3 regions of the Streptomyces sp. NPDC017993 genome follow, and region 3 is predicted to be linked to each of the others. Evidence: riboswitches for the same ligand, from Rfam matches in the RefSeq annotation. Region 3 holds a riboswitch; each other region holds the start of a gene.
What was found. A riboswitch is a leader RNA that binds a small molecule or an ion and turns the genes downstream of it on or off. The one in region 3 is predicted to bind S-adenosylmethionine.
Positions count from the first base shown of each region.

Region 1 (4,283 bases), on a different contig from region 3:
GCGGCGAAGACCGCCCGGTCCCGCCGTCAGGCGGACGTGTCGGGCACGCAACGCCCGTCCTCGGTGCGGTAGTTCCAGCGCGCACCGTCCGCCACCAGTTCCTTGACGGCCCGCACGAACCGCTCGACGTGCTCGTCGGGCGTCCCCGCGCCGAAGCTGACCCGGATGGCGTTCAGCGACCGCTCCCCCGGCGCCGCCTCCGGCGCACCGCACTCGCCCGGCTCCTGCGGTTCGCTGCCCAGCAGGGTCCGCACGAGCGGGTGAGCGCAGAACAGACCGTCGCGGACGCCGATGCCGTACTCGGCCGACAGCGCCGCCGCGAAGTGCGAGCTGTTCCAGCCCTCGATGACGAACGACAGGACGCCCACCCGCGGCGCATCCTCCCCGAAGAGCGAGAGCACCTTCACCTCGGGCACCTCGGCCAGGCCCTCCCGGAGGCGGGCGATCAGCGCCTGCTCGCGGGCGACCAGGCTCTCGAACCCTGCCTCGGTCAGCGCCTGGCAGGCGGAGGCGATGGAGTAGGCACCGATGACATTGGGCGAGCCGGCCTCGTGCCGGGCCGCGGTGGTGTGCCACTCGACGTCCACCCCGCCGTCCGCACGCCGCGAGACCTTACGGCTCGCGCCACCGCCCGCGAGGTACGGCTCCGCGGTCTGCAGCCAGTCCGCGCGGCCGGCCAGCACTCCGGCGCCGAACGGGGCGTACAGCTTGTGCCCGGAGAAGGCGACCCAGTCCACGTCCAGGGCGGCGATGTCGATGGGGTGGTGCGGCGCGAGCTGTGCCGCGTCCAGCACGATGCGGGCGCCGTGCGCGTGCGCCGCGGCGGCCAGCTCCCGCACCGGCCACAGCTCACCGGTCACGTTCGAGGCCCCCGTCACGCACACCAGCGCCGGGCCGGTCCCTGCTGCCGCCCGGCCGGCCAGGGCCTTCTCCAGGGTCTCCACCGCCTGCCGCGGGGTGCGCGGCGCGTTCAGGTACGTCACGGCGGTGTCCGCCCGCTGCTCCCACGGCAGCAGCGAGGCGTGGTGCTCGGTCTCGAAGACGAAGACCTCGGTGCCGCGCGGCAGGGCGGCCGCCAGCAGGTTCAGCGAGTCGGTCGTCGAACGGGTGAAGACCACCTGGTCGTCGGCGCGGCAGCCGAGGAAGCCGGCGATGGTGGCGCGGCTGTTCTCGAACAGGTCGGTGGACAGCTGCGAGAGGTACCCGGCACCGCGGTGCACGCTGCCGTAGTACGGCGCGTAGCCGGCCACGTCGTCCCAGACCCGCTGCAGCGTCGGCGCGCTGGCGGCGTAGTCCAGCGCGGCGTAGTCGACCTCACCACCCGTCACGAGCGGCACCAGGATATCCCGGCCCAGAACAGGCAGCGGGGCACAAAGCGAACGGTCGGCGGCGACGGCGGAAACAGACATGGCGAACTCCCCTGGGAGATAAGCGAATTCGCTGCGAAATGGGCGTGGGCAAAAGGAGCCACGGCGGCGCAGCGCAAAGAGAAAAGGGTGCGGAAAAGGGGCCGTCGGGCCCTATCGCATTCGCTGAATCACGGAGAGATCTCCCTCGACAACCAGGATCCCTGGCGAGGGATCCGCGCTTGCCACAGACCTCGCTGCCTGCGGCCTGGTCATCACCCGGGGCACCCCGCCACGGAAGGAGGGTTGCCGGACAGCGGGCCGGGGCCTGCATCGCTGTCACTCGTGACCTGCGCAGAATCATGCCACACCGGCGGAACGGCGCAAGACCCGGTCCGAAGGACGGACCGAGTCCCGCGTCACACCGCGCGCCGGGTCAGGCGTTGCTGGCGGCCACCCAGCGCTCCAGGGCCCGCTTGGCCGCCCCCGAGTCGATCGACCGGGCGGCCTTGTCGATGCCCGCCCGGATCTGCTCCGCCAAGGGCGCGTCGGAGGGCTCCAGGGCCACCAGGGCGGCCGCGGAGTTCAGCAGCACCGCGTCGCGTACTGGCCCGGTCTCGCCGTCCAGCAGCCGGCGGGCCACATCGGCGTTGTACGACGCGTCCGCGCCGCGCAGCGCCTCCACCGGCACCAGCGGGATCCCGACGTCCCTGGGGTCGAAGGGCTCCTCGCGCACCGCGCCGTCCCGCACGATCCACACCCGGGAGGTCGCCGTCGTCGTCAGCTCGTCCAGCCCGTCGTCGCCGCGGAAGACCAGCGCCGACGAGCCGCGCTCGGCGAGCACCCCGGCGAGGATCGGGGCCATCCGGGCGTCCGCCACACCGGTCGCCTGCGCGCGGACCTTCGCCGGGTTGGTCAGCGGGCCGAGCACGTTGAACGTGGTACGGATACCCAGCTCGCGCCGCGCGGGCGCGACATGCCGCAGCGACGGGTGGAACTTCACCGCGAAGCAGAAGGTGATGCCCGCCTCCTGGGCGACCTCGGTGACCCGCTGCGGGGTGAGATCGAGGTTGACCCCGAGCTTCTCCAGCACATCGGACGCGCCGCTGGCGGACGAGGCCGCGCGGTTGCCGTGCTTGACGACCTTCGCGCCGGAGCCGGCCACCACGATCGCGGACATCGTGGAGATATTGACCGTCTTGGCGCCGTCGCCGCCGGTGCCGACGATGTCGACGCTGGGCCCGGGGACCTCGATCAGCCGGGCGTGCCGGTACATCGTCCGCACCAGCCCGGAGATCTCCGCGACGGTCTCGCCCTTGGCCCGCAGTGCCACCGCGAACCCGGCGATCTGTGCGTCGCTGGCCTCGCCCCGCATGATCCGGTCCATCGCCCACGCGGTGTCGTCCGCGGCTAGGTCACGGCCGTCGAGCAGGGCATTCAGCAGGTCCGGCCAGGTGTGGGCCGCCACGCTGTCGCCGCCGACCGGGGTCACAACGTTCATGGTCCACACTCCTGGATCGTCTCCTGCTTATGCCGTCAGCCTACCGAGGCCCCGGCAGGCCGGAGGGCCCCGTCCATTCGTCGGACGGGGCCCTCTGGGTGGCGTACTACCTGCCGTGGCTACACGGCGCTGCGGGGATCAGTGGTGGCCGTGGCCACTGGTGATCTCCTTGTACTCCTCGGCCGTCGGCTTCGGAATGACGCTGTCCTCGCCGTAGTACGACTTCGACAGCTTGGCGCGCAGCTTCTGCCCCCGCGACACCTTGCGGGCGACGCCGTTCTCGTCGACCTCGGGGCCGAGCTCCAGGGGCTTGGGCTGCTCGTGCTGCGTGAGCGTGTGCAGCTGCTCCTGGTCGAGCGGCTCGTGGACCTCGATGAACTCACCGTGCGGCAGGCGCTTGATGATGCCGGACTCGCGCCCGTGCAGCACCTTGTCCTTGTCGCGACGCTGCAGACCCAAGCAGATCCGCTTGGTGGCGATGAAGGACAGCACCGGAAGGACGAAGAAGCCGATCCGGACGAACCACGTGAGGGAGTTGAGCGACAGGTGGAAGTGCGTGGCCCAGAGGTCGTTGCCACCACCGATCAGCATCACGAAGTACGCGACCAGCCAGGCGACGCCGAAGCCGGTGCGGTTCGGGACGTTGCGCGGACGGTCCAGGATGTGGTGCTCGCGCTTGTCGCCCGAGATCCAGGACTCCACGAACGGGTAGACCGCGATGGCGACCAGGACCAGCGGGAAGACCACGATCGGGATGAGCACACCGAAGTTGACGGTGTGGCCCCAGAAGTTCCACTCCCAGCCCGGCATCACACGCACCAGACCCTCGGCGAAGCCCATGTACCAGTCGGGCTGGGCGCCGGTGGACACCTGGTCCGGCCGATACGGGCCGATCGCCCACACCGGGTTGATGCTGGCGATCGCGGAGATCACCGAGATCACACCGAAGACCAGGAAGAAGAAGCCTCCGGCCTTGGCCATGTAGACCGGCAGCAGCGGCATACCGACGACGTTGTTGTTGGTCTTGCCGGCACCCGGGAACTGCGTGTGCTTGTGGTAGAAGACCAGGATCAGGTGCGCCACCAGCAGGCCGAGCATGATGCCCGGCAGCAGCAGTACGTGCACCGTGAAGAACCTCGGGATGATGTCGTGCCCCGGGAACTCCCCGCCGAAGATGAAGAACTGCAGGTACGAACCCACCAGCGGCATCGCCAGGATGACGCCCTCGATGAACCGCACGCCGGTGCCGGAGAGCAGGTCGTCGGGGAGCGAGTAGCCGGTGAAGCCGGTGAACATGCCCAGCACCAGCAGCAGGAAGCCGAAGAGCCAGTTGACCTCACGCGGCTTGCGGAAGGCGCCGGTGAAGAACACCCGCATCATGTGGACCATCATCGCGGCCAGGAAGACCAGGGCCGCCCAGTGGTGGATCTGCCGGA
Region 1 is NZ_JBIRGO010000007.1:6,021-10,303, reverse strand. It holds gene ACH4FH_RS14185 (aminotransferase class V-fold PLP-dependent enzyme) at 27-1,409, opposite strand; SAM riboswitch class IV at 1,580-1,697, opposite strand; gene trpD (anthranilate phosphoribosyltransferase) at 1,783-2,847, opposite strand; gene ACH4FH_RS14175 (cytochrome bc complex cytochrome b subunit) at 2,986-4,283, opposite strand, start outside.
Region 1: linked by a shared signal. The riboswitch ahead of ACH4FH_RS14185 (aminotransferase class V-fold PLP-dependent enzyme) and the one ahead of thrC (threonine synthase) in region 3 are both predicted to bind S-adenosylmethionine.

Region 2 (4,283 bases), on a different contig from region 3:
ACGCTGACATGGCCGATCTCGGGCTTCTCCAGGTGGTTGATCACCCGCAGCAGCGTGGATTTGCCGGAGCCGGACGGCCCCAGGATGACGGTCACTTCGCCCGGCCGTACGGTCAACTCGACGCCGTCGAGGACCTGGTGGGCGCCGTACCACTTGTGCACGTCATGCACTTCGACGGTGGCGGGGCTCGTCGCGAGGATCTCGGCGGTCCTGGTGGGCGTGGCGGCCCGGGCGGTGTTGGTGGTCTCGGTGCTCATACGGCGGTCTCCCTGCGTATGCGGGCCCGCAGGTCGCTCAGACCGGCCCGCAGCTTCTGCAACGGGGTCGGCGGCAGGCTGCGCGTGGCGCCCCGGGCGTAATACCGCTCGACGTAGAACTGGACGATGGACACGAGACTCGTGAGGATCAGGTACCAGACGGTGGCGACGAGCAGCAACGGCACGATGTCGCCGGGGTAGGTGGCACCCATGCTCTGCGCGGAGCCGAACAGGTCCAGCAGCGACACATAGAACACCAGCGAGGTGCTCTTGATCAGGCCGATCAGCTGGTTGACGTAGTTCGGGGTGATGGAGCGCAGGGCCTGCGGAAAGACGATCTTCGTGAACTGGTAGCCCTTCGGCAGGCCGAGCGCGGCCGACGCCTCGTGCTGCCCCTGGTCGACGGAGAGGAGGCCGCCGCGGACGACCTCCGCCGCATAGGCCGCCTCGTTGAGGCTGAGGCCGATGACGGCGACGACCATGTCGGTGGCGAGCCGTGACTCGTCGAAGGTGAAGAAGGCGGGACCGAAAGGCACCCCCAGGCTGAGCGTCTTGTAGAGGGCGCTGAAGTTGTAGAGAAACAGCAGCACGACGATCAGCGGCACCGAGCGGAGCAGCCAGACGTAGGTCCAGCTGATCGCGCGCAGCACCGGACTCCCGGAGAGCCGGGCCAGCGCGAGCAGAACACCGCCGACCAGCCCCAACACCGCGCTGTATGCCGCCACTTCGAGGGTGACCCACAGGCCGTCGAGGATCGTGGGACGCACGAACCAGTACAGGAAACGGTCCCACTGGTAGAAGGGGTTGGTGATCAGCCCGTGCACGATCTGGGCGACCAGCACCAGCACGATCGCCGTGGCGATCCACCGGCCGGGGCGCCGCAGCGGAAGCACCCGCTGCGGCGCCGGCGGCCGAGGCGGTTCGGCCGGGGAGGGCTCGGGGCGGGGTACCGCCTCGATGGGGGGTGCTGAGCCGGAGGACACAGCAGAGCCGACACGTTCACTCATGGAGGACTCCAGCAGGTATGGACACCCCCGGCCGCCAAGGCGACAACGGCACGGTGCGGAGACACGGCTCGGCACGCGCCGCAGCGCACGGGAGCGAGCGGTACGGGGGCAGGGAGATCAGTGCGCAACCAACGGCCGGGCCCTCGGGGCGTCAGAGCGTCAGTTGCGTCAGAACGTCAGCGTTTCAGCAGCTGTCCGCGGACGAGCTGTGGCGGACGGTACGACAGGAAGCGCTACACAGCGCACTGTTGACGCGGAGCAGATCGACCGGACGGTTCACGGACGTCACGACGCGACCGTAGCGCCGCCATGCGGCCATCTCCGGAGCTGCGTACATCGCCGTCACCCACACCCAAGTCCGCCCCGCGGGGCCTCGCGCTTACCGAAATTCGTCCGGTCCGGTCGTCACCTGGGGCACCCCACCGCGATGCGAGGGTTGCCGGCCAGCCAGCCAGGGCTTGTCGCTGACACTCATGACCGAGATGCGCCGTAAGTTAGACAGGCCGCGGAGGGGATGTCAACGCCGCCGACCGGAGGCTGAGACGGAAGGGCCGGACACCTCGCCTCGGTCTGCGAACGCGATGTTTCGGTCGTGCGAACAGCGGGGCCTACGCGGTGACACCCGCGACCGACCGTGTGAGCATGTGCGGAGAGATCGGCGGAGGAAGCCCAGCCGACGAAGTCGCCCTGCCGGCCGAAGGAGCACGCGTGAGCTTGTGCAGCCCTCGCCCTGCCTTGACGGCTCTCCCCGCGGCGTCCCTGTGGGTCATCGCCGCGACCGGCACCCGGACCCAGATCACCAACATCCCTACCTGGTCTGCCAGTTGCCTTTGCGAGTGCTCTCACTGACACAGCGCTCGCGGGACGACTTCATGCCGAGGCGTCCAGGTGACGGCCCGGCAGCGCTCGGCTCGACGAGCTCGGCCATCGACGGCTTCGCCGCTGCTTCCTGCAGCCTGCCGCATACGCCTGGAGCTGAGGCTCGATAGCGGGTACGCACCCGCGAGAGGTGTGCGCAGCCACGTCAGCCGGCAGCGGCGCTCAGGCTCGGCGCGGCTGCATTACCTCAGCAGGCGCGAGTAGGGCCGTCCCGGCAGACAGTGCACGCGGCACTCCCCCAGCCCGGCCCTGCCGGGCTCCACCTCGCCGAACGGTTCCCTCCGCGAGGATCCAGGCGATCCAGCCGACCGCTCTCCCCCACCCTCCCCTAACGCTTCCTGTGATTCGCGAGCCAAGATTTCACACATTTAATGAGATGTAAACGCTTGCGGCACCGTAACTTCATGGCTACTGTCCACGTCAATCCACGAGGAAGTGAGGAGCAAGCTCTTGCGTGCAGACGTAGCCGGCGGCCTCGACCCGCTTACCCGCGACATCACCGCGCTCGACGAGTTCACCGGGGTCGAAGCCCCCGTCAAGAGCACCGGCCGGAAGATACCCATCGCGTCGGCGGGAGTGACACAGGCATGAGCACACCCACAGAGACCCCGCACCGGCGGCATCCGATCGACAGGATCGGCATCCCCAAGCCGCTCGTCTGGGGCTACGTCGGCCTGTTGTTCTTCATGATCGGTGACGGTGTCGAGACGAGCTATCTGTCGAAGTTCTTCGGGACCGATCTGGGCTTTTCCGAGACCGGCGCCGGCGCGATCATCACCGTCTACGGCGTCACCGCGGCGATCGCCTCGTTCCTGGGAGCCGGCCTGCTGTCCGACAGATGGGGCCCGCGACGGGTGATGGCGATCGGCGCCGGCGCCTGGGTGGTCTTCCACATCCTGATGCTGACGGTGGCCATCCCGGCCGAGAGCTACAGCCTCGTCATGATCACCTACGGTGTGCGCGGCTTCGGCTACCCGATGTTCGCCTACGGCTTTCTTTCCTGGATCATGGCGGTGGCACCCAAGGACCATCAGAGCAAGGCCGTCGGCTGGTTCTGGTTCGCCTACAGCTCCGGCTACCCCATCATCGGCTCTTTCCTGTTCGCCGCGGCCATGCCGATGATCGGTTTCTACTCCACTCTGTGGCTCTCTTTGGCCATGGTCGCCGCGGGCTCCCTCATCGTGTCGCTCCTGCTGCGCGAGCGCACCGGCTTCACGGGCCTGGCGCCCGGTCGCGACGCCCGTACGGAGCTGCTGGGCACCTTCAAGATTCTCTTCGAGAAGCCCAAACTCGGGGTCAGCTTGATCATCCGGCTGATCAACACCACGCCCTCCTTCGGTATGTGGGTCTTCATGCCGTTCTTCGTCAGGGACCTCGGGTTCAGCGACGGGGAATGGAACACCCTGCTAGTGATCATGATGGTCACGAACCTGGGCGCCCTCCTGGTCTTCGGTGTGCTCGGAGACAACTGGAGCGGCCGCAAGACCTGCGCCCTGTTCGGTGGAGTGCTCGGGGCCATCGGGTGCCTGCTGTGCTACTACCTGCCCGCAGCAGCCGGTTACGACTTCCCGGTGGCCGCCATCGCGGTCGCCGTCTACGGAGCCGGCCTGGCGGGCTACGTTCCCCTGCCGGCCATGATGATCGCTCAGGCACCGGACCGCAGAGGCCAGGTGATGGGCGTCTACACGCTCGGCGCGGGTCTGAGCGTCGCTGTCGGCCCGCTCATCGGAACCGTCTCCTACAGCTCGTTCGGATTCCAGGGCCTGATGTGGATCTACGCAGGTCTGCTCCTCGTCAACGCGGTGCTCTGCCTGTACGTCACCTCACCCGACGACGGCATGCGACCCGAATCCCACACCCCGACCGCGGGAAGCCACACGGAGAATCCGGCCTCGGGAACCCTCGCCTGATCGTCCTCCTCGCCGCTCCCCCACCGCCCGATCGCACCTGGCTGCCGAGGTGGACTCACCTCCAGCCCGCTCCTGAAAGGCCGCACCCCCGCCATGTTCCCCACGCCCACCACCATGCGCGCCGCCGTACTCCACGGCCCCGAGCAGCTCGTCATCGAGGAACGCCCGGTCCCCTCTCCCGGGCCACGCCAGGTCCTCGTCCGTATCGACGCGGTCGGCACCTGCGGTTC
Region 2 is NZ_JBIRGO010000006.1:132,948-137,230, forward strand. It holds gene ACH4FH_RS12525 (amino acid ABC transporter ATP-binding protein) at 1-257, opposite strand, end outside; gene ACH4FH_RS12530 (amino acid ABC transporter permease) at 254-1,264, opposite strand; SAM riboswitch class IV at 1,635-1,743, opposite strand; gene ACH4FH_RS12535 (hypothetical protein) at 2,594-2,734, shown strand; gene ACH4FH_RS12540 (MFS transporter) at 2,731-4,053, shown strand; gene ACH4FH_RS12545 (NAD(P)-dependent alcohol dehydrogenase) at 4,147-4,283, shown strand, end outside.
Region 2: linked by a shared signal. The riboswitch ahead of ACH4FH_RS12530 (amino acid ABC transporter permease) and the one ahead of thrC (threonine synthase) in region 3 are both predicted to bind S-adenosylmethionine.

Region 3 (4,283 bases):
CGCGGTCGTCGTGCCGTCACCGGCGACGTCGTCCGTCTTCTTCGCGACCTCCTTGACCAGCTCGGCGCCGATCTTCTCGTACGGGTCCTCGAGCTCGATCTCCTTGGCGATGGAAACACCATCGTTGGTGATCGTGGGGGCGCCCCACTTCTTCTCGAGGACGACGTTGCGGCCCTTGGGGCCGAGGGTGACCTTGACGGCGTCGGCGAGCTGGTTCATCCCGCGCTCGAGACCGCGCCGTGCCTCCTCGTCGAACGCGATGATCTTGGCCATGTGAAGTGGTCCTCCCGGACAGGGGTGGATTGCTCCGGACCGCGCTGGCGCCCGCGACGGACGGTCTGCGAGCCTGTGGTTCCTTGCCCCACCGGCCTGCCGACCTCACCGAGTCGGTCCTTAACTGTCACTCTCACTCGGAGAGTGCTAACGCAATGATTAGCACTCGGGGGGTGCGAGTGCAAGCGCCTCCCGCGATGGCCCACCCTCCGGACGCACACCGGACGCACACCGGAACGCACAGCAGAGGGTCCGCACCCCCTCAGGGATGCGGACCCTCATCACGCTGCAGTAGGTCGGCGCTTCAGCCGGCCACCCGGACCATGTCCGCCTGCGGCCCCTTCTGGCCCTGCGAGATCTCGAACTCGACCCGCTGACCCTCCTCAAGGGTGCGGTAGCCGTCCATCTGGATCGCGCTGTAGTGGACGAAAACATCCGCACCACCGTCGACCGCGATGAAGCCGTACCCCTTCTCCGCGTTGAACCACTTGACGGTGCCCTGAGCCATGCCTAACTCCCCTATTACTGGCCCTTGCACAGGACCGCACTCCGCGGACCCGGGTCAGACCTCACCCCCCGAAAGGCCCGCGGGGTGTGCGCCGGAACGCGTCGACCGCCGCTGAATGTATCTGCACCACTGCCCAGCGCAACAGGTCAATCGGACGAGAATTCTGGCGCCGGAGAATCGGCAATATGCGGTGAAACACCGTTTTCCCTGGGCAAGCCGGGCCGGGCATAACGCACCTGGGCGACAAATGCCGCACACACTTCGGGCACAACTCGGCGCGGCCTCATATGCGTTCGGCATGCGCGCGGAGCGGGATCAGCGCCATGGTATCCCCTTTCACAGAACGGAATTGCCCCGTCCGCTTTTCGGCGGACGGGGCAATTCAAGTCAAGCGAGAGGCGAGATGGCGCGAATTAGCACCCGCCGGCCACTGCCGGAATGATCGAGACGCCCGCGCCGTCCGGCGTCGGCGTCTCAAGGCCCTGCTCGAAACGCACGTCGTCGTCATTGACGTAGACGTTCACGAAACGGCGCAGCTTGCCCGCGTCGTCCAGCACCCGGGCCGCGATGCCCTGGTGGTTCTTCTCCAGGTCGGCGATCACCTCGGCGAGGGTCGCGCCGTCCGCGGCGACCTCGGCCTTGCCGTCGGTGTAGGTGCGAAGGATGGTGGGGATGCGGACGTTGACGCTCATGGGTTCTGCCTTCCAGCGACTTCGGAGTACAAGTTCAGGGCTGTGCGACTGCCGTATGGCCGCGCTCGACGCCGTACGGCTGCGTACGGCGGGTCAGCCGGCCAGGCCGGCCGCGCGGAACGCGTCCAGGCTCGGACGGATGGTCGCCGAGGGCCCTGTGGTGGGGGCGACGGCGTCAAGCGTCTTGAGGCCGTCACCGGTGTTGAGGACGACCGTGGACAGGGACGGGTCGAGCAGACCGCTGTCGATGAGCTTCTTGGTCACGCCGACGGTCACGCCGCCCGCGGTTTCCGCGAAGATCCCTTCCGTCCGGGCCAGCAGCTTGATCGCGTCCACGACCTGCTCGTCGTTGACATCCTCCACCGCACCGCCCGTACGGCGCGCGATGTCGAGCACGTACGGCCCGTCGGCCGGGTTGCCGATCGCCAGCGACTTGGCGATGGTGTTCGGCTTCTGCGGCCGCACCACGTCGTGGCCGGCCTTGAAGGCCGTCGAGACCGGCGAACAGCCCTCGGCCTGCGCGCCGAAGATCTTGTACGGCTTGTCCTCGACGAGGCCGAGCGCGATCAGCTCCTTGAGGCCCTTGTCGATCTTCGTCAGCTGCGAGCCCGAGGCGATCGGGATGACGATCTGGTCCGGCAGCTGCCAGCCCAGCTGCTCGCAGATCTCGTACGCCAGCGTCTTGGAGCCCTCGCCGTAGTACGGGCGGAGGTTGACGTTGACGAAGCCCCAGCCCTCGCCCAGCGGGTCGCCGATGAGCTCCGAGCAGAAGCGGTTGACGTCGTCGTAGTTGCCCTCGATGCCGACCAGGTCGCCGCCGTAGACCGCGGCCATGACGACCTTGCCGGCCTCCAGGTCGTGCGGGATGAACACGCAGGAGCGGAAGCCCGCGCGGGCCGCCGCGGCACCGACCGCACCGGCGAGGTTGCCGGTGGAGGAGCAGGACAGGGTGGTGAAGCCGAAGGCGCGGGCGGCCTCGACGGCGATCGCCACGACGCGGTCCTTGAAGGAGTGCGTCGGGTTGCCGGAGTCGTCCTTGACGTACAGACCGCCGGTGACGCCCAGCTCACGGGCGAGATTGTCTGCCTTGACCAGCTTGGTGAACCCCGGGTTCAGGTTCGGCTTGTCCGCGACGTCGGTGGGGACGGGCAGCAGCGGCGCGTAGCGCCAGATGTTGTCGGGGCCGGCCTCGATCTGCTTCCTCAGGCCCTCGGGGTCGCCGCTCGGCAGGTCGTACGCGACTTCGAGCGGCCCGAAACATTCCTGGCACGCGAAGATCGGGCCGAGGTCGAAGCGCTGTCCGCACTCGCGGCACGAGAGCGCCGCGGCGGGACCGAGAGCGACGGAGGGAGTGTTTTCGGTGACTTGCACAGCCATGGAGGCGAGGCCCTTTCTCCTCATCTTCCTCGCGGCGCATCTCGCCACGAGACGGATTTGGCACCTTCCCTAGCCGGGAGCCTCACGCGCGCGGGACATCAGCGTCCTGGCGGCAAGACCGGCTGGAGGGTTGCCGGGGCTTCAACGGGCCGTTTCCCTCTGCCCCTCTGGATGAGCGGTATGGCGCTGGGCCGAAACCCAGGCGTTTGTTCTGCGGTACCCCCGACATACGACGGTGATCCGCGTTGTTCAAGACTGTAACCGAAGGCAGTGACTGTTGAGATAGTCGTCCGAACCGCGAGATGGATCACACGGTCGTCGATCGGCGGCCACCGAGGAGATCGTAGACGTGCTGGAAGAAGTGGAGCGCTGGCTCAGCAGCCGCTCCTGGTCCGATGCCGACCGGCCGCTCGGCCGGCTCCTGGAGGCCAAGCGCCAGACGGGCCGGACGGTCAGTGTCGTACTGCCCGCACTCGACGAGGAGGCGACGGTCGGCGCGATCGTCGCGGCGATCCGCGGCGAGCTGATGACGGAGTCGGTGGCGCTGGTCGACGAGCTGGTGGTGCTCGACTCGGGCTCCACCGACCGTACGGCCGAGGTCGCGGCGGCGGCCGGGGCCAGGGTCGTCCACCGCGACAGCGTCCTGCCGCGGCTTCCCGCGCTGCCCGGCAAGGGCGAGGTGCTGTGGCGCTCGCTGCTCGCCACCAGCGGCGACATCGTCTGCTTCGTCGACGCCGACCTGCGCGAGTTCTCGCCGTCCTTCGTCTCCGGGATCGTCGGCCCCCTGCTGACGGATCCGGACATCCAGTTCGTGAAGGCGATGTACGACCGCCCGCTGGAAGCCGGCGTGGACGGCTCGGGCGCCGGACAGGGCGGCCGGGTCACCGAGCTGGTGGCCCGCCCGCTGCTGAATCTGCACTGGCCGCAGCTGGCCGGCTTCGTCCAGCCCCTGGGCGGTGAGTACGCCGCACGCCGCTCGCTGCTGGAGCGGCTGCCCTTCCCGGTCGGCTACGGCGTCGAGCTGGGCCTGCTCGTCGACGCGCTGCACACCGTCGGCCTGGACGCCCTGGCGCAGGTCGACGTGGGCGTCCGCAAGCACCGCCACCAGGACGGCCAGGCCCTCGGACGGATGGCCGCGGCGATCTACCGCACCGCGCAACTCCGCCTCACCCGGGGCCACTTGATCCGGCCGCGGCTGACCCAGTTCGACCGCGGGCAGGAGGGATTCGTGCCGCGCACGACGGACGTGGACACCGAGGAGCGGCCTCCGATGGCCGAAATCCCGGAGTACGCCGAGCGACGGGCGGCCTGACCGAGCTCCGTACGTTTGAGCGGATCTGTCGCGGGTTAGTCTCGCGGCATGGTCTCCGAGCGCAGTGGTGCCGAGGTTCTCGTCGCGTCCAATCGCGGTCCGGTCTCCTACGCCCTGGGGG
Region 3 is NZ_JBIRGO010000005.1:24,149-28,431, reverse strand. It holds gene groL (chaperonin GroEL) at 1-273, opposite strand, end outside; gene ACH4FH_RS09800 (cold-shock protein) at 578-781, opposite strand; gene ACH4FH_RS09795 (MoaD/ThiS family protein) at 1,195-1,473, opposite strand; gene thrC (threonine synthase) at 1,567-2,850, opposite strand; SAM riboswitch class I at 2,868-3,028, opposite strand; gene ACH4FH_RS09785 (glucosyl-3-phosphoglycerate synthase) at 3,200-4,162, shown strand; gene ACH4FH_RS09780 (trehalose-6-phosphate synthase) at 4,211-4,283, shown strand, end outside.